3 regions of the Lacticaseibacillus casei DSM 20011 genome follow, and region 2 is predicted to be linked to each of the others. Evidence: predicted binding sites of a transcription regulator. Region 2 holds the regulator's gene; each other region holds the start of a gene.
The links. Region 2 encodes CtsR, which represses protease genes until heat stress. Its sites were predicted from a motif close to TTGGTCAAAAAAGGTCAAANA; they were not measured.
Positions count from the first base shown of each region.

Region 1: the regulator CtsR is predicted to act here: its motif matches at 4,527-4,547, upstream of clpB (ATP-dependent chaperone ClpB).
Region 3: the regulator CtsR is predicted to act here: its motif matches at 4,499-4,519, upstream of LBCZ_RS08480 (ATP-dependent Clp protease ATP-binding subunit).

Region 1 covers NZ_AP012544.1:1,253,562-1,260,124, forward strand. Annotated here, with positions in the region: gene obgE (GTPase ObgE) at 1-47, shown strand, start outside; gene LBCZ_RS06295 (acyltransferase family protein) at 88-2,091, shown strand; gene rnz (ribonuclease Z) at 2,288-3,244, shown strand; gene LBCZ_RS06305 (SDR family NAD(P)-dependent oxidoreductase) at 3,358-4,143, shown strand; gene LBCZ_RS06310 (LapA family protein) at 4,157-4,483, shown strand; gene clpB (ATP-dependent chaperone ClpB) at 4,609-6,563, shown strand, end outside.
Region 2 covers NZ_AP012544.1:2,473,255-2,479,817, forward strand. Annotated here, with positions in the region: gene rpoB (DNA-directed RNA polymerase subunit beta) at 1-1,048, opposite strand, end outside; gene LBCZ_RS11915 (ATP-dependent Clp protease ATP-binding subunit) at 1,398-3,905, opposite strand; gene LBCZ_RS11920 (CtsR family transcriptional regulator) at 3,944-4,411, opposite strand; tRNA gene LBCZ_RS11925 (tRNA-Pro) at 4,537-4,610, opposite strand; tRNA gene LBCZ_RS11930 (tRNA-Gly) at 4,615-4,686, opposite strand; tRNA gene LBCZ_RS11935 (tRNA-Arg) at 4,740-4,813, opposite strand; tRNA gene LBCZ_RS11940 (tRNA-Leu) at 4,824-4,909, opposite strand; tRNA gene LBCZ_RS11945 (tRNA-Gly) at 4,921-4,992, opposite strand; tRNA gene LBCZ_RS11950 (tRNA-Leu) at 5,062-5,144, opposite strand; tRNA gene LBCZ_RS11955 (tRNA-Lys) at 5,160-5,232, opposite strand; tRNA gene LBCZ_RS11960 (tRNA-Val) at 5,235-5,307, opposite strand; rRNA gene rrf (5S ribosomal RNA) at 5,316-5,432, opposite strand; rRNA gene LBCZ_RS11970 (23S ribosomal RNA) at 5,630-6,563, opposite strand, start outside.
Region 3 covers NZ_AP012544.1:1,708,868-1,715,430, forward strand. Annotated here, with positions in the region: TPP riboswitch at 1-1, opposite strand, end outside; gene LBCZ_RS08460 (sugar porter family MFS transporter) at 335-1,759, opposite strand; gene ptsP (phosphoenolpyruvate--protein phosphotransferase) at 2,024-3,748, opposite strand; gene LBCZ_RS08470 (phosphocarrier protein HPr) at 3,748-4,014, opposite strand; gene LBCZ_RS08475 (hypothetical protein) at 4,157-4,348, opposite strand; gene LBCZ_RS08480 (ATP-dependent Clp protease ATP-binding subunit) at 4,568-6,563, shown strand, end outside.

The sequences.
Region 1 (6,563 bases), 1.2 Mb from region 2:
GCGATTTAGTTGCGATTGATGATTTTACCTTTGAATTTGTTGAATAATCTCCAGTGAACTAGCTGGGAGCAGTAATCTTTTTAAAGAATGGTGGGGCCTCAATTGAAACAGACGCGTAGACGAAAGCGCCGGTATATTCATGGATTTGACGGTTTACGGACAATTGGTGTCATTGGTGTTATCCTGTATCATTTGCGTCCCGAATTATTTCGGGGTGGTTACCTAGGTGTCCCGATCTTCATGGTTGTGTCCGGTTATTTAATTACGGATGGCTTATTGATCGAGTTTAATCGCAATGGGCGAATTGATTTTAAGAGTTTTTTCATTCGGCGATTTAAACGTCTTTATCCGGCACTCATTACCGTTTTGTTTGGAACTGCAGCTTATATCACGCTTTTTTCGCAAAATCTCCTGCACAATCTGCATATGATGGTGTTGACCAATTTACTTTATGTCTATAATTGGTGGCAGATTTTGAACGGTCAGTCTTATTTTGCGCGCTATGCTAACGGCGAATCGCCTTTCACTCATTTATGGACGCTCTCAATTGAAGGACAGTATTATTTAGTCTGGCCATTTCTGGTTTTAGGTTTGCTGCTGTTAGTCAAAAACCGCCATCAGATCGCCAATATTGTCTTGATTTTGGCAGCAGCCAGCGGGGCGTGGATGGCCATCTTATATATGATGACCGTTGCGCACACGTCACCTGCTGCCTTTGATCCGAGCCGATTGTACTATGGTACCGACACACGGGCGTTTTCGATTTTGCTCGGTGCCGCCTTAGCGTTCATTTGGCCAAGTGGTCGGCTTTCGGAGCATTTACCGCGAAAGTGGGTGGTTAGTCTCGATTTAATGGGAACGGTGAGCTTCGTTGGTTTATTAGCCATGGTCTTCACGGTTGACGGCCAAAGCAGCTTTCTTTATGAAGGCGGCATGGTGCTGTTCTCCATTTTGACGACGATTCTGGTTGCGGTTGTTGCCCATCCGGCGGCGCATTTTGATCGCCTGCTGAGTAATCCATTGTTTAGCTATATCGGTAGTCGCAGTTATGGCTTGTACCTTTACCAATTTCCGGTCATGATTTTCTGGGAGAATCGTTTCCGCAACATTGCCGATCATCCGGTTTTGTATCCGGTGATTGAAGTCGTCTTAATCGTGGCGATCTCCGAGGCTTCGTATCGATGGATTGAGCAACCAGCGGCGCATTTTGACTATCATAAAACCTGGGCGTTTATCAAGGGGTTGGCCGATCCGAAGAAACGTATGGGCAAGGCGCGTTGGATCAGCTATGCAGCGTTGGTCATTCTGGCGATTGGCAGTGTTGGTTTAGCCAAGGCACCATCAGCTAAGGCGGTTGGCGACGACTCGCCGCTGGCCAAACAACTTAAGAAACGCGCGGAATCGCCTAAGGAAAAGGCCAAGCGTCTGGAAGCCATGCGTTCTAGCTTAGCCGAAGAGCGTAAAGAAGCCAAAAATAAAACTGAACAAAAATCGCGATCCCGTGCACAGGAGTCGAAGTATGCTTCGCAAGCCAAGGCCCATCCGGTTAACCAAGAGTATGAACAATATGGCTTAACCCAAATCGAATTGCAACGGGCCCAGGATCTGGGATTAACCGCGATTGGCGACTCAGTCATGCTTGACGGGCAAGAGGGCCTACAGAAGATTTTCCCTAAAGCAGTGATTGATGCGGCTGTATCTCGGCAAATGATCAATAGTATTGATCTGGTTCGCAGTTATGCGGAAAAAGGCGTGTTAGCGAACGTTGTGTTAATCGGTTTAGGCACCAACGGCCCATTTTCCGACGAACAGCTTGCTCAGATGATGCAGGCGATTGGTCCGGATCGGCAAGTCTTCTGGATTAATGTGCGGGTGCCAACGCGGGCATGGCAAAATGATGTCAATGGCAGGTTGGACGCTGCGCAAAAGCAATATAAGAATCTGACGGTGATTGACTGGTTCCGTAAATCTGATGGACATCCTGATTGGTTCTACAAGGATATGGTGCACATGAATCCAACAGGTAACCCGCAGTATGCGGCGTTTATTGCCAAGACCATTTTGGATAAAACCAAACAGTCAGCTGATTAACATTTTATTGAAGCTGGCGTCAACTAAACTGAGTTCCGGTAAGGGGTTGGAAAGCCAATCGTTCTTATCGGAACTTTCTTTTGCCTGTGCGCCGCTTTGCCAAAGCTAAGCAGCGTTATCCGCGATCAAACAAGGATAATTCTGCAGGACTTGTGGTAGACTACAAAGTGAAGTTTGACAGAATAGGAAGTATGGTATGGAAATTCAATTTTTGGGTACAGGCGCCGGTTCGCCTTCCAAAGTTCGCAATGTCAGCAGTCTGGCTTTAAAGCTGCTTGACGAACGCAATGAGGTTTGGCTATTTGATGTTGGCGAAGGTACCCAGCATCAGATTCTGCAGACCACGATTAAACCGCGAAAGATTGCCAAGGTGTTCATCACCCATTTGCATGGCGACCACATTTTCGGGTTACCGGGGTTTTTGGCGAGTCGCGCCAACCAAGGCGGCACTGATCCGCTCACGATTTACGGGCCGCCTGGCATTGAGGATTTTGTTAGAACCAGTCTGAAGGTTTCCCAGAGTCATTTGAGTTATGCCTTAAAGTTTGTGTTGCTGCGGCATCCGGGAACGGTTTTTGAAGATCAGACCTTTAAAGTCATTTTTGACCGACTTGACCATCGCATCACCAGTTTTGGGTTTCGGGTTGAGGAAAAGCCACATCCGTGTGAGTTGCTGATTGATAAGGTCCGGGCCGCTAAAATTCCGTCTGGACCGGTTTATGCCGAGTTAAAGGCAGGTAAACAGGTGACGTTGCCCGATGGCCGGACGTTTGACGGTCATGATTTTATCGGGCCAGCACAACCGGGCCGGATTGTGACGATTTTTGGCGACACCAGAAAATGCAGTCGCGCGTTGCCACTAGCAGCTGGTGCAGATGTTCTGGTTCACGAGAGTACTTTTGGCCCGGACGAAAGCCAGTTAGCCAAACAGTACTATCATTCAACCAATATTCAGGCTGCCGAGTTAGCCAAGCGCGCCGGTGTCGGCAAGTTGTTGCTGAATCACATTTCTGCGCGGTATCTTGGCCCCGGCGTTGCGATGTTAGAAAAAAGTGCCCAGCGTATTTTCCCCAATACCCACGTGGTGAAGGATTTTGAAGAAGTTAATATTCCGTTTGCCAGTCCCCAGTTGACGTCGGCGGGATCCGTTTAATAACCGGTTCTGTCAGCAAGCGACAATGGTGATTGGCTGAAAAGCAGTGCCGGCTTGAAGTGACAGTGGCTCAAGCGTGATTGGAACAGCAAAGCGTACAAGGAGGGAGCAGCATCGTGAAACAACACCTAACAGTAGTTATTTCTGGCGGATCAGCCGGATTGGGTAAAGCAATTGGGTTGGAAGCCGCCAAAAAAGGGGCAACGGTGGTTTTCCTGGCACGTAGACGTGACAAGTTACGTCAGGCTCAAGCAGAGGCAAGTTCACTTTCTGGTCGGCCAGCGTTTGCTTTTCCGGTTGATGTGGCTGATCCTGTCGCTATTGAAGCCGTCGTTGAGCGCATTCATGCCACCGTCGGATCTGTCGATGTGTTAGTCAACGCAGCCGGTTTTGGTCATTTTGAGAATGCGTTTGACACGGATATGCATTTGGTTGAACGCATGTTTCGCGTGAATGTTTTGGGAACCATGTACTTAACCAAGCTGCTGGGACGCGACATGGCGATTCGTGGCCAAGGACACATCATCAATGTCTCATCGATGGCCGGTAAAATTGCCACACCCAAGTCAGCTATTTATTCGGCGACAAAGTTTGCAGTGGTGGGTTATAGTAACGGACTACGACTGGAATTGAAGCCATTTGGGGTCACTGTGACAACCGTTAACCCGGGACCGATTGCAACCGACTTCTTCAAATCGGCTAGGGCATTGGACTACTTGGCCAGCGTTTCTTGGCTGGTATTGGATCCTGATAAACTGGCGCGGCGAATTGTTGCAACATTTAACCATCCGGTACGGGAAATCAATACACCTTGGTTGATGAATCTGGGTGCTGACTTGTATACTTTATTTCCACATATCGGCGATTGGTTAGCAGGCGGTTTGCTGAACAAAAAATAAAGGGGTGGCTTGAATGAAGGGTCAACAGCGATTTATTATCGGATTGGTACTTGCATTAATTTTAATTATTTTTGCGTTGCTAAATGGTCAAGGCGTTTCGGTTAACTTTTTTGGGATTCAGTTGGAGTGGCCATTGATCGTGATCATTGCGGTTTCTGTGTTAATCGGCGCAGTGGTCACCTGGTTAATTTCAACCAGTGCCGTTGCCAATGCCAAAAAACAGATTCGTGAATTGCAGCAGCGCATCACTGAATTGACGAAGGCGAACAAAGCCGAAAAGCCAGCGCCTAAACCGGTTCAGGCACCTAAGGAAGAGCCGGTTGATTCAACGAAAAAATAACGACAAAACGCGGATGATGCGATTCGCGTTTTTTATTCGATAATGTTTGACCTTTACTGACCAATATCGTAAAGTGGATTTGAAAACAATAAACAGTTAATGAACGGTTATGGAGGGATACGTGGATGAATCCAGATAATTTTACCCAAGCAGTTGCCGAGGCTTTAGGCGCTGCGCAGCAAATTGCCCAAGTGCGACATCATCAAGAAATTGACATTCCGCATGTCATGAAAAGTCTAGTCCAACCTAATCAGTTGGCTGAGCAGATTTATCGTGAAGCCGGCGTGAATGTTCAAGGACTGAATGCAGCCATTGAGGCGGCGCTTGAAGCTGAGCCAGTCGTGGAAGGCGCCAGTACTTATGGCCAAAGTATGTCCCAGAACCTGGCCCAATTATTGACAGACGCCAACACCGTCAAAGATGAATTCGGTGACACTTACATTTCGACTGAGGCGCTGTTGCTTGCGCTATATCAGCAACGCTATAACACAATTACCCAGTACTTACTCAACGATGCTAAAGTCGATGCCAAGAAGTTGCGTCAGGTGATCGACAAGATCCGTGGCGGGGAAAAAGTGACCAGCAAGAATGCCGAAGCCAACTACAAGAGTCTGGAGAAATACGGTACTGACCTCGTCAAAGAGGCTCGTAGCGGAAAAATGGACCCGATCATCGGTAGGGATGAGGAAATCCGCGATGTGATCCGAATCCTGAGTCGTAAAACCAAGAACAATCCGGTTTTGATTGGCGAACCCGGTGTCGGGAAAACCGCGATTGTTGAAGGCTTGGCCCAACGAATTGTTAAAAACGATGTTCCGGACAATTTAAAAAATAAAACGATTATTTCCTTGGATATGGGGGGTCTGGTAGCAGGTGCCAAATACCGTGGGGAATTCGAAGAACGGTTAAAGTCGGTTTTGAAAGAAGTCAAAAAGAGTGAAGGGCAAATCATTCTTTTTATTGACGAAATTCATAACATCGTCGGTGCCGGTCGCGCTGAGGGTTCCATGGATGCTGGCAACTTGCTTAAGCCAATGTTGGCGCGTGGTGAGTTGCATCTGATCGGCGCTACAACGCTTGATGAATATCGGGAAAATATTGAAAAAGACAAAGCCTTGGAACGGCGTTTTCAGCGGGTACTGGTGCAGGAACCCACAGTGGAAGACACAATCAGCATTTTGCGTGGCTTGAAAGAGCGTTTCGAGATTTTCCACAAAGTACGGATTCACGACTCGGCGCTTGTGGCAGCAGCAACCTTGTCGAACCGGTATATTACGGACCGGTTTTTACCGGATAAGGCGATCGATTTGGTCGATGAAGCGTGCGCAACGATCAATGTCGAAATGAACTCCCGCCCAACCGAACTGGACGTTGCTGAACGCAAACAGATGCAATTGGAAATCGAACAGCAGGCGTTGAAGAATGAAAGTGATCCGGCAAGTAAGAAGCGCCTAGAGAACGCTGATGCCGAATTGGCTAACTTGAAGGAAAAAACCAATAAGTTAAAGGCGCAGTGGGAAGCAGAAAAGAAAGATATCCGGCAGCTTAACGAGAAAAAGTCGGCAATTGACAAGGCTAAACATGAGCTGGAAGATGCCCAAAGCCGTTATGATCTAGAAACCGCGGCCCGCCTACAACATGGCACGATCCCCCAACTTGAAAAAGAGTTGCAAGCTATGGAAAACAACGATCGGCCCCAGTCCTGGTTAGTGCAGGAAAGTGTGACTGAAAATGAAATTGCGGCAGTGATTTCAAGGGAAACCGGCATTCCAATTGCTAAACTGGTTGAAGGTGATCGCCAAAAGTTGCTGCATCTGGCAGATAATTTACACAAACGCGTTATTGGCCAGAATGAAGCAGTCACCGCAGTTTCCGATGCGGTTTTGCGTTCGCGTGCCGGGTTACAAGACCCAAGCCGTCCGCTGGGCAGTTTCCTTTTCCTGGGGCCCACAGGTGTCGGGAAGACCGAACTTGCCAAAGCGTTGGCTGAGGATCTATTCGATTCGGAAAAGCACATGGTTCGCATTGACATGTCGGAGTATATGGAAAAAGCCAGCGTTTCCCGATTGGTCGGTGCCGC
Region 2 (6,563 bases):
CAATCGGATCCGTCACAACGCCTTGATCGGAAGGCTGGTAGGTCACGGTCTTAAAATCATCGCGATCCAAATAAGCCCCTAATTTGTCCATCACTTGACGGTCAACTTTGGTTCCCTTTTGGGCAATAACTTCACCGGTATCCGGATCAGCCAACGTTTCAGCCAAAACCTGATTCAACAGGCGCGTCTTCAAGCTCAACTTCTTGTTAACCTTATAGCGGCCAACTGAAGCCAAATCGTAGCGCTTCGGATCAAAGAAGCGCGCATACAAAAGTGACCGTGACGAATCAGCGGTTTTAGGTTCGCCTGGGCGTAGGCGTTCATAAATATCCTTCAAGGCTTCATCGGTACGGGAGTCATCTGTGTTCTTATGCACATCTTTTTCAAGTGTGAGCATCAGCGAATCGTTATCGCCGAACATGTTGATAATATCTTGATCAGACCCGAAGCCCAAAGCACGAACCAGTTCAGTCAACGGGATCTTCCGCGTCCGGTCGATCCGGACATAAGCAATATTCTTGGCGTCTGTTTCATATTCCAACCAAGCACCACGGTTAGGGATGACAGTTGTGCCATAGGTAACCCGTGAGTTCTTATCGGTTTCGCTATGGAAATAAACACCAGGTGAACGAACCAGCTGGGAAACAATAACCCGTTCCGCCCCGTTGATGATGAAAGTCCCTTGTTTGGTCATCAGTGGAAAATCGCCAAAGAAAACATCCTGGCTCTTGATTTCACCGGTTTCATGATTCGTTAAACGTAAGGTTACATGCAAAGGTGCAGAGTAGTTTGCATCGTGTTGGCGTGCTTCCTCGACAGTATATTTCGGTTCCAGCAGTTGATAGCCGACAAATTCCAGTGACAGTTTCCCTTGAAAGTCATCGATCGGCATAATATCGTCGAACATTTCTTTAAGACCTTCATCGAGGAACCATTGGTAAGAATTCGTTTGGATCTCGATCAGATTAGGAAGATCCAAAACTTCCTTGATCCGGGCATAAGACCGGCGTGTCCGGTGCTTACCATAATTCACTAAGTGTCCTGCCAAATTATTCACCCCTTGTAAGATTTTCCGGCTTGGTCGATTGTAAAAATAATGTAAATATTGTTAAATTTACATGACAATGACGATCTCGCAGACATTTTGAGCAAAAAAAAACCAAAAACAGATCAGCCTTCAACCAGCCTGCTGTTTTTGCTTTTTCCATTAGCCAGAACGGACAATAGATCGTCCTGACAGCCTGTCCAAACCGAAATGCGATTGACTTAATAATACGCGGTGGTGTCAAGAAAGTCAAGCGGTAAAATTTTCCGTCTCAGACTCACAAACCCCTTCGCATATCGTACATTCAAAAAAGCCGTAACCACAGTTGATTACGACTTTTTATCATCTAAAGTTACGCCTTAACCGGTTCCTTCGAAGCACCGTTTTCTTTATGCTTGCCTTTGTTTTCCTTGACAGTAAACGTTAGCTTGCCTTTTTTGGCACCGATCTGGATCAAATCACCAGTCTTCGCTTGGCCTGTCAACAAAAGTTCGCTCAGTTGATCTTCAACATCCATTTGCAAAGCCCGTCGGTTCGGACGTGCCCCGTATTCAGGATCGAATCCGGCAGCCGCGATGGCATCGATGCCTGCTGGCGTAATTTTGACATCGATTCCCTGATCCTTAATGCGACTGAGCACGGTCTTGGTCATGATCTTGACGATCTCATGCAGTTCTTCCTTGTTCAGGCTGTGGAAGACAACCGTTTCATCAATTCGGTTCAGGAACTCAGGACGGAAACTCTTCTTCAATTCATCTAACATCCGACTCTTCATGGCTTGGAAGTCTACGGTTGGATCTTTGGCGCCAAACCCAACCGTTTTATCATCGCGAATGGCAGTTGCCCCGATGTTACTGGTCATGATCAAAATCGTATTACGGAAATCAACCCGGCGACCCTTCGCATCGGTCAAATAGCCATCATCCAAGACTTGAAGCAAAATGTTAAAGACATCCGGATGCGCCTTTTCGACTTCATCCAGCAGCACAACGGAATATGGCTTGTTGCGAACCTTTTCCGTCAACTGGCCGCCTTCATCGTAACCGACATAACCTGGTGCCGCGCCAATCAGACGACTGGTGCTGAATTTCTCCATGTATTCGGACATGTCAACCCGAATCATGGCATCCTCTGATCCAAACATCGCTTCAGCTAGGGCTTTCGCCAGCTCGGTTTTCCCGACACCGGTTGGCCCAAGGAACATGAAGGAACCAATTGGGCGGGTAGGATCTTTCAATCCAGAACGTGCCCGGCGGATGGCCCGTGCAACTGCGGAAACAGCTTCATCCTGACCAACAACCCGTTGATGGAGAATCTTCTCCAGGTTGACCAAACGTTCGGATTCCTTCTTCTGTAACTGGGTAACCGGCACACCGGTCCATTGTGACACAACTTCTGCTACATCGGCGCCTGTCACTTTGATATCGGTTCGAACGCCACTTTCGTTCACGGGTTCCGGCGTATCGGCAAGTTTGGCCGTAACGTCCGCCTCTTTGGTGCGAATGGTAGCCGCTGTTTCGAAGTCTTGATGATCAATCGCGTCTTCTTTGTCCGCGACTAACTTAGCCAGCTCGTCCTGAAGCTTGTCGGATTTGGTCTCGACATTAGCTTTATCTAATCGTACCTTGGCAGCACTTTCGTCAACTAAGTCGATCGCCTTGTCAGGCAGGAAGCGCGTTGTAATGTAACGTGAGGACAAAACAACTGCTTCATGCAAAGCTTCATCAGTAATCGTGACGCCATGATGCGCCTCATACCGTGGACGCAGCCCTTTCAAAATCTGTTCTGCTTCTTCTTCCGTTGGTTCGTCGACTTGGATGGTCGCAAACCGCCGTTCCAAAGCAGCATCTTTTTCAATATACTTCTGATATTCGTCTAAGGTTGTCGCACCGATCAACTGCAACTCGCCACGAGCCAAAGCCGGCTTGAGAATGTTGGAAGCGTCAATGGCACCTTCAGCACCCCCCGCACCGATTAGCGTATGCAATTCATCAATGAACAAAATGACATTGCCATCTTTATAAATCTCATCAATGATTTTCTTCAGGCGATCTTCAAATTCACCACGATACTTCGTGCCAGCAACCAGTGAGCCCATATCAAGCATCATCAGTCGCTTATTCAGCATGTCATCCGGAACTTTGCCCGCGACAATCTTTTCGGCAAAGCCTTCCGCAATCGCGGTTTTCCCGACACCTGGTTCACCAATCAACACAGGGTTGTTCTTGGTGCGCCGGGCCAGAATCTGAATCAAACGCCGAACTTCCTTTTCGCGGCCAACCACCGGATCCATCCGGTTTTCCCGTGCCATTTGGGTTAAATCCCGCGCAAGGCCATCAAGTGTCGGGGTCCCTTGGCTATCTTGGCGAGCACCGCCACGCGCCATTGGCCGGCGTTTGGCCGCTGTGTCCGCAATGCCCATTTTCTTAAACACCATTTGCCGCGTCTTCGAAAGACTAAGCCCCAGATTCTGGAGAATCCGCGCGGCTAAAATATCATCTTCACGAAGCAACCCCAGCAGAATATGCTCGGTGCCGATCTTCAAAGCACCTAAGCGCTTTGCTTCGTCGCCGGCAAACGCCAGAATTTCCTTACCTTTAGGTGAATAAGGTAAATAACTATCGCTAGCTTGACCGGCGGCATCAACAGTTCCATACCCTGTGAAGCGCTCGATCTCGTCATGGACATCATTCTCTGTGACCCCTAACTGACGCAGCGTCTTACCAGCGATTCCATCTTTTTCCATAACCAGCGCCATAAGCAAATGTTCAGTGCCTACAGCATGATGATGGAAATACTTCGCTTGTTCCTGGGCTAAAAGCAAAACATTTTTGGCACTAGGGGTAAATAAGTTGTCCATAAGCACGCTCCTTTTTAGAAAACTAATTATAAACTGTTCTATCTTTCATACCGCAAACGATCCAAAAATGCAAGGAACATGCGCGACCGTAAATGCTCTTCTGTCCCTTGATCAAGAATGCCCAAAGTCTCATGATTCATGACCGCCAACAACAAATTACCTGATTGCTGGGAAATAAGGTCATTGTCAAACAGTTCCTGAATCAAATCACGTGCATCGCGTAACCGCAAGCGCTTGGGAATGTGCTGCCGCATAATTTGAATGAGATCCTGATCATCTGTCAATTTGACCTTCACGATGCGAATGTAGCCCCCGCCACCACGTTTACTCTCAACAATGTAGCCGCGAGCCGGTGTGAACCGGGTCTTAATGACATAATTGATTTGCGAAGGAACGCAATTAAAACGACGCGCAATCTCGGCTCGCCGTATTTCAACGGCGGCCTCCTGTGCCAGTATCGTTTTTAGATAAGCCTCAATAATGTCCGAAATATTCTCACGCTGCATGTCGTTCAATCCTTTTTGACTTTGACCAATCTTGACTATTACACATTATACTGGCATTGGTCAGTTTATACAAATTTCTGCATTTGAAAACGAAAAAAGGACCACGATTTTTCGTGATCCAAGAATCGGGAAGACAAGATTCGAACTTGCGACCCCTACGTCCCGAACGTAGTGCTCTACCAAGCTGAGCTACTTCCCGGTAAAGCGGAAGACGGGATTCGAACCCGCGACCCCCACCATGGCAAGGTGATGTTCTACCACTGAACTACTTCCGCATACCGCATATTCAATTGATCGGCGCCAGCTTAGCTTCATAGGCGATCGACGATGCACCCAGTAGGAGTCGAACCTACAACCTTCTGATTCGTAGTCAGACACTCTATCCAGTTGCGCTATGGGTGCTTCAACAAAATGCCGAGGACCGGGATCGAACCGGTACGGTCATCACTGACCGCAGGATTTTAAGTCCTGTGCGTCTGCCAATTCCGCCACCCCGGCATAAAGTGAAAAGCGGAAGACGGGATTCGAACCCGCGACCCCCACCATGGCAAGGTGATGTTCTACCACTGAACTACTTCCGCATATCAAACCTATTCAATTATGACCGAGGAGCGGCCTTCAACGACCCGAGCATTCCATTCAAGATACGATGCGGGTGAAGGGACTCGAACCCCCACGGTCAAAAACCACTAGAACCTAAATCTAGCGCGTCTGCCAGTTCCGCCACACCCGCAAAAGGTGGGTTAAATGAGCCGTGACAGGCTCGAACTGTCGACCCACTGATTAAAAGTCAGTTGCTCTACCAACTGAGCTAACGGCTCAATGGAGGATACAGGGCTCGAACCTGTGACCCTCTGCTTGTAAGGCAGACGCTCTCCCAACTGAGCTAATCCTCCATATGTAAGCGTGGCAGCTTCCTACCCTCGCAGGCAGTTTCCCACCAACTACTCTCGGCGTGAAGAAGCTTAACTTCTGTGTTCGGCATGGGAACAGGTGTATCCTTCTTGCTATCGCCACCACACTTATGAGAACTTTGCGCTCTCAAAACTGGCTATCATTGTTGTTTTTGTGTTGTCGGGAACCAGTGTATTTCATCGAAACGCGTTCGCAGTCGCAGAAACCTCCACATAAGAACCCTGAATCCATTGGCCAAAACCCGGCCAACGAACTCAGGCCCGCTTATGCTCCGGTTTCTAAGCGCTCCTGCTCACGCTCTACTTGGTTAAGTCCTCGACCGATTAGTACTGGTCCGCTCCATGCATCGCTGCACTTCCACTTCCAGCCTATCTACCTGATCATCTCTCAGGGGTCTTACTTCCATATAGGAATGGGAAATCTCATCTCGAGGGGGGCTTCACACTTAGATGCTTTCAGCGTTTATCCCTTCCGTTCATAGCTACCCAGCGATGCGCCTGGCGGCACAACTGGTACACCAGCGGAACGTCCATCCCGGTCCTCTCGTACTAAGGACAGCTCCTCTCAAATTTCCTGCGCCCGCGACGGATAGGGACCGAACTGTCTCACGACGTTCTGAACCCAGCTCGCGTACCGCTTTAATGGGCGAACAGCCCAACCCTTGGGACCGACTACAGCCCCAGGATGCGATGAGCCGACATCGAGGTGCCAAACCTCCCCGTCGATGTGGACTCTTGGGGGAGATAAGCCTGTTATCCCCAGGGTAGCTTTTATCCGTTGAGCGATGGCCCTTCCATACGGAACCACCGGATCACTAAGCCCGACTTTCGTCCCTGCTCGACTTGTCAGTCTCGCAGTCAAGCTCCCTTCTACCTTTACACTCTGCGAATGATTTCCAACCATTCTGAGGGAACCTTTGGGCGCCTCCGTTACATTTTAGGAGGCGACCGCCCCAGTCAAACTGCCTACCTGACACTGTCTCCCGCCACGATCAGTGGCGCGGGTTAGAGTGTTCATACAGCTAGGGTAGTATCCCACCAACGCCTCCATCGAAACTAGCGTTCCGATCTCTACGGCTCCTACCTATCCTGTACAAGCGGTACCAACACTCAATATCAAGCTACAGTAAAGCTCCATGGGGTCTTTCCGTCCTGTCGCGGGTAACCCGCATCTTCACGGGTACTATAATTTCACCGAGTCTCTCGTTGAGACAGTGCCCAAATCATTACGCCTTTCG
Region 3 (6,563 bases), 760 kb from region 2:
TTCATCGAATTAATTGATACAACTTTATCCTACCAGACTTTGGAGAAAGGGCAAATATTTTACCCAGAGCAGAGCGCTCACCAGCCCGGTTAGAAACCGGAGCATAAGTGGCCTCAGACCTAAATGGCCGGGCTTTGGCCATTTAGGTCTGAGGTCCTTATGTGGAGGTTTCTGGGCTGGTGAGCGCGTTTTTAAGTGCATCAGGAACTGATCTGTCTTTTACCATTTATGCTTGAGAGGTCCTTACACGCAGGTTTCTGGGCCTGCGAACGCGTTTTATGGAGCTTGAGCCTACTTCAGAACAGCTGCAATCTTGCAACATGAATTTTTTCACTCACCGACTCAACCGCGCCTTTTCTTCACGGTGCAAAGCCTCCAACGACTTCCCTGCCGTCTCCGGTACAAAGATAACGACAAACAGCAACGAGACAATATTCGTCACAATGAAGCAAACGAACGTCCAAAACATCCCCATCTGTGCCAAGCCAATTGGGAAAAGCACCCCAACCGCAAAATTACTCAACCACAGGAAGAAGGTCGCTGTGCCCATACCAAGGCCGCGCAACTGTTCCGGGAAAATCTCCGACATAAGCAGCCAGGTCATTGGGCTAATCGCTCCTTGGAAGAAGGCCAGGAAGAGCATCATCATCAGAATGGTTGTAAAAGAACGCATCGGCGATCCTGCGGGCAAACGGGTAGCGAACGTCACGCCGGTAATCGCCAGTGACGTACCGATTAAACCAATAATCAATAATGGTCGGCGCGGCACATGTTTAAGTAATTGCATCGTCACAATCGTGGCAGCAACCGCCGTGACCCCATTGGCAATGTTGGCAATCAATGCACTGTTGCGGCCAAATCCGGTCATCTGCAAAATTGATGTTCCATAATACATCATGACATTAATCCCAGCGATTTGTTGGATAACGCCTAAGCCGATACCGATCATCAATAGTCGGCGAATCCACTTAACCTTGAGCGCATCAACCGGCTTGACCTTTTTATGTTCTGCACTTTTCGCAATCGTCTGTTTTAAATGTTCAAGCTCATTGGGAACCTCTTGAGGTGTTCGCAAAACCGCGAGACTGTCCTTGGCATCTTGCTGACGACCTTTCATCATTAACCAACGCGGCGACTCGGGAACAAAATGGGTACCGACACCTAGCAAGATAGCCGGAATTACGGCCAAGACGATCATCCACCGCCAAATACCGTGAACATTGCCAAAATTCGTCCCTAAAACGGCATTCAAGATGAACGCAAGCAGTTGACCCGAGACGACCATTAATTCATTTTGGGTCACAAGCCGACCACGCCGATTCGTTGGCGCAATTTCAGCCAGAAAACTAGGAACCAAAACCGAAACACCACCGACTGCCAGCCCCAAGACCATCCGGTCCCCAATCAACCAACCAGCACTAGGCGCTAGTGAAGAAGCGAGTGTGGCGAGAAAAAATAAACCGGCTAATCCGGTAATCAAACGTTTACGCCCGTAACGGTCACTGACACGGCCGACCAACACAGCACCAAAAGCCGCGCCTAACGTTAAACTACTGGTAACCCATCCCTGTAAACCAGGTGCTAGTTTAAGTTCACTGGAAATAAACGGCAAAGCGCCATTGATGACACCTGTATCATAGCCAAAAAGAAGACCGCCCATTGTCGAAATGAGCGCCACTAGTCGTAACCGAACACGCGCAGTGGAAAAAGCACCAGTCCTGCGCTGCAAGCCTGTTTTTGTTTGATGTTGTAAATACATGCAATTCCCCCTCATTCGGTGAACCACCATACTTACTATCACAGATCTGCATCGTGGCTCGACCTTTTTTAGTTTACATAATAACCATACCACTTTTCTGAAAATGCTGCATGCGCACCAGGTAAATACGACCAGCCCAGGCATTGCTGTCTACTTATCAAGCACCACTTAAAAGAAATGACAAAGCTCTCTCGCCAATGCTTTAAAGCAAAAAAAGACCGCCATCCGATTCGGGATTACAGCCTTCTTCAAATCATGACGTCATTACTGACCGGTTGCCTTTTTAACCAAGTCCGCATTTTCGTCATTCGAAATATTTTCATTTAGAGCAACATCGGCCGTCTTAGCCATGTCCTTGGTGGAGAGCCGCTTCATCAAGCTGCGCACCTTAAGAACAGAAGTTGCAGACATGGAATATTCGTCAAGTCCCATACCAAGCAGCAACGGAACCATGATCGGATCACCAGCAGCTTCACCACACATGCCAGCCCATTTGCCTTCCTTGTGGGCTGAGTCAATCACATGCTTGACCAGCCGGAGGATCGATGGGTTGTATGGTTGATACAGGTAAGAAACATGTTCGTTCCCACGATCAGCCGCCATTGAGTACTGAATTAAATCGTTAGTCCCGATCGAGAAGAAGTCGACATACTTAGCAAACTGATCAGCCAGAACTGCCGCAGCAGGAATTTCGATCATAATGCCAAGCTGAATGTTGTCGGATACCTTAACGCCATCCTTAACCAACTTGTCTTTTTCTTCTGTGAAGATCTGCTTAGCCTGTTTGAACTCGGAAATGGTTGCAATCATCGGGAACATGATCCGCAGATTACCGAATGCAGATGCGCGCAACAAAGCCCGCAATTGGGTACGGAAAATATCTTGACGATCAAGACTGATCCGGATCGCACGATAACCTAAGAATGGGTTTTGTTCTTGCGGTAATGGCAGGTACGGCAAATGCTTATCCCCGCCAATATCCATTGTCCGAACAACGACCGGCTTTGGATTCATGGTTTCAAGAACCTTCTTGTAGGCCTCGAACTGATCGTCTTCAGTCGGCAATTCGGAAGAATCCATGTAAAGGAATTCGGTACGATACAGGCCGATACCTTCAGCACCATTGGCCAGCACACCATCGAGATCCTTCGGGGTTCCGATGTTAGCCGCAACATCAAAATGCTTGCCATCAGCCGTCACGGATTTCGCCGTCTTCAGTTGCGCCCATTCAGCCTTTTGCTTGGCAAATGCTTCAGCAGCTTGCTTGAATTTGGCAACCTCATCCGTCGAAGGATCAATGACCACTTCACCAGTCAGACCGTCAACGGAAATCAATTGACCGTTTTGGGCCTTCTTGGTGACGTCATCGGTTCCGACAACAGCAGGAATTTCCAATGAACGCGCCATGATTGCGCTGTGGGCCGTCCGACCACCGATATCAGTGACGAATGCCTTCACATACTTCTTGTTGAGCTGTGCCGTGTCAGAAGGGGTCAAATCGTGAGCCACGATAATGACTTCTTCATCAATCAACGCCGGATTCGGCAATGTACGACCCAACAAATGCGCCATAATACGCTTTGTTACATCGCGAACATCGTCAGCACGTTCCTGCATATATGGATTATCAGTCATGCCTTCAAAGGTCTGAATGAAGAATTCGGAAACTTCCTTCACAGCTTGTTCGGCATTTACTTTTTCGTCCTTGATCTTGGATTCGATCTGACCGGTAAAGTCAGGATCAGCCAAAATCATCATATGGGCATCAAAAACTTGAGCCTCTTCTTCGCCAAGCGATTCAGCGGCCTTTGCACGGATAACCTTTAACTCATCATTACTTTGATCAAGTGCCTGCTTCAGCCGATTGATTTCCTTTGAAGGATCATCAACCGTTTTTTTGTCAAATGATAAATCAGGTTGAACCAGTAAATAGGCCTTCGCTGTGGCGATCCCATCACTAGCAGCGATTCCCTTCAAATGTTCAGCCATTATTCAGCCAAGCCTTCTTTTTTCATAGTATCGGTAATAGCAGCAATTGCGTCTGCTTCGTCGGCACCTTCAGCAGAAATGGTAACATCGGCGCCTTGGCCAACACCCAAACTCATAACACCCATAATGGACTTGAGGTTAACGCTCTTACCTTTATATTCCAAGTTGATGTCTGAGTTGAACTTGCTGGCTGCTTGTACCAACAAGGTTGCCGGACGTGCGTGGATCCCGGTTTCTGCAATAATGTTAAATTCACGTTTTTCCATGACTGATCTGCTCCTTCATATTAACTAGATTTCTAGTGTTTTTCCGAATAGTTTATAGGCACACTAACACCTAAAACAATTCATGTAAACCTTACCATTTTTTGTAGCTTGCCACAAGCGTCACATGAGATTTGACGCTTATTTAGCGGGAATCAACTGACCGGTAATGGTATTCGATGACACCATTGCGTTTTGCCGTCCCCACAATTTCTTCACGATCGGGATAATTTGTCCATGCCGCCCGAAACGCCATGAATGTTTCGGGCGTCACCGTGATCTTGTCACGCTGACCAGTCTTTAACTCATCCATTAAAGCGACATAATCCTGAGTCATCTATTTGCCTCACCTCACTCCATAAGGTTAGCATAAAAGTAGGCATTGAAAAAGCGCTAATGCCTGATATCACTGAAATATTTGGAACTTTTTAGCACTCTTGTGTGTCGAGTGCTTGCATTCTCGACATGAGGGTGTATACTATTGCCATAGGTCAAGAAAGGTCAAACCTTTTTCGACTATATGTGGCACCTGTTTAGACAGGAAGGTTGTGACAAAATGTTATGTGAAAACTGTCATAAGAATCCAGCCACTATTCATCTTTCAACCGTTGTTAACGGTACGCGGCAGGAGATCAATCTCTGCCAAAACTGTTATCAATTACTCAAGAAACAAGCAGGAGGAAATATGAATCCAACAAATGCTACTGATCCGTTTGGGTTCGGGAGCTTAGATGATATCTTCCGTGCGATGAATCAGGGAATGGATCGGCCGCAACAGCCTAACGCGCAGATCCCGCCTACTCAGGCAGGACGCGGCGGCAATGGTAACAACGGCCGCAATGGCAATGGTGGTAAGGGATTGCTGGGTCAATTTGGTGTTGATCTGACCGAACAGGCACGCAAAGGCCAAATTGATCCGGTGATCGGTCGCGATAAGGAAATTTCGCGGGTGATCGAAATCCTGAATCGCCGGACGAAGAACAATCCGGTTCTGATCGGTGAAGCCGGTGTCGGCAAAACCGCTGTCGTCGAAGGCTTGGCTTTGAAGATTGCCAATGGCGACGTACCGGCAAAGCTACAGGATCGTCACGTCATTCGTCTCGATGTCGTTTCCCTTGTTCAAGGAACGGGTATTCGTGGTCAATTCGAGCAGCGGATGCAACAATTGATCGATGAACTCAAACAAAATAAAAACATTATCCTATTTATTGATGAAATTCACGAAATTGTCGGTGCCGGCAACGCTGAAGGCGGCATGGATGCAGGCAACGTTTTGAAACCTGCCCTCGCTCGTGGCGAATTGCAACTGGTTGGTGCAACCACCAGCAACGAGTATCGGCAAATTGAAAAAGATTCCGCGCTTGCTCGGCGACTCCAGCCCGTCATGGTTGAAGAACCAAGCGTTGACGAAACCATTAAAATTCTGAAAGGCTTGCAGCCGCGTTATCAAGACTTCCATCACGTTAAGTACACGGAAGCCGCGATTGAAGCCGCAGCTACACTCAGTAACCGCTACATTCAGGATCGCTTTTTGCCCGACAAGGCCATTGACCTGTTGGACGAAGCCGGATCCCGCAAGAATCTGACGATTGCGACCGTTGATCCTGAAACGATTAAAACCAAGATTGCGGATGCCGAGAATCAAAAGCAGGCAGCACTGAAACAGGAAGATTACGAAAAAGCCGCCTTCTATCGCGATCAGGTCACGAAATTAGAAGACATGGCCAAGAAACAATCAAATCTCCCTGAAAATGAAGTGCCAACTGTCACCGAAAAGGACATGGAAAAGATTGTCGAAGAAAAGACCAACATTCCTGTCGGTGAACTAAAGGCACAAGAACAGGCACAGTTGAAGAACCTTGCCAGCGATCTTGAAAAACACGTCATCGGTCAAAACGAGGCGGTTGACAAGGTTGCGCGGGCCATTCGGCGTAACCGGATTGGCTTCAATAAGACCGGCCGGCCAATCGGTTCCTTCCTCTTCGTTGGGCCTACTGGTGTCGGTAAAACCGAGCTGGCCAAGCAGCTTGCCAAAGAGCTGTTCGGTTCGGAAGATGCCATGATTCGGTTTGACATGTCGGAGTACATGGAGAAATTCAGTGTCTCCAAACTGATTGGGTCACCGCCAGGCTATGTTGGCTACGAGGAAGCCGGCCAGTTAACTGAAAAAGTTCGGCGGAATCCTTATAGTCTGATTTTGTTAGATGAAATTGAAAAAGCCCATCCCGATGTCATGAACATGTTCCTGCAGATTCTGGATGATGGCCGATTGACAGATTCGCAAGGTCGTACCGTTTCCTTCAAGGATACCATCATTATCATGACGTCCAACGCCGGATCAACCGATGCCGAAGCTAATGTTGGTTTTGGTGCAACCTTGAGTGGCAAGACGCACAGCGTTCTGGATCAGCTTGGCAATTACTTCAAGCCGGAATTCCTCAACCGTTTCGATGATATTGTTGAATTCAAGCCACTTTCTAAAGATGACTTGTTGAAGATCGTTTCCTTAATGATCACTGACACCAACAATAATCTCAAGAGTCAGGGTCTGA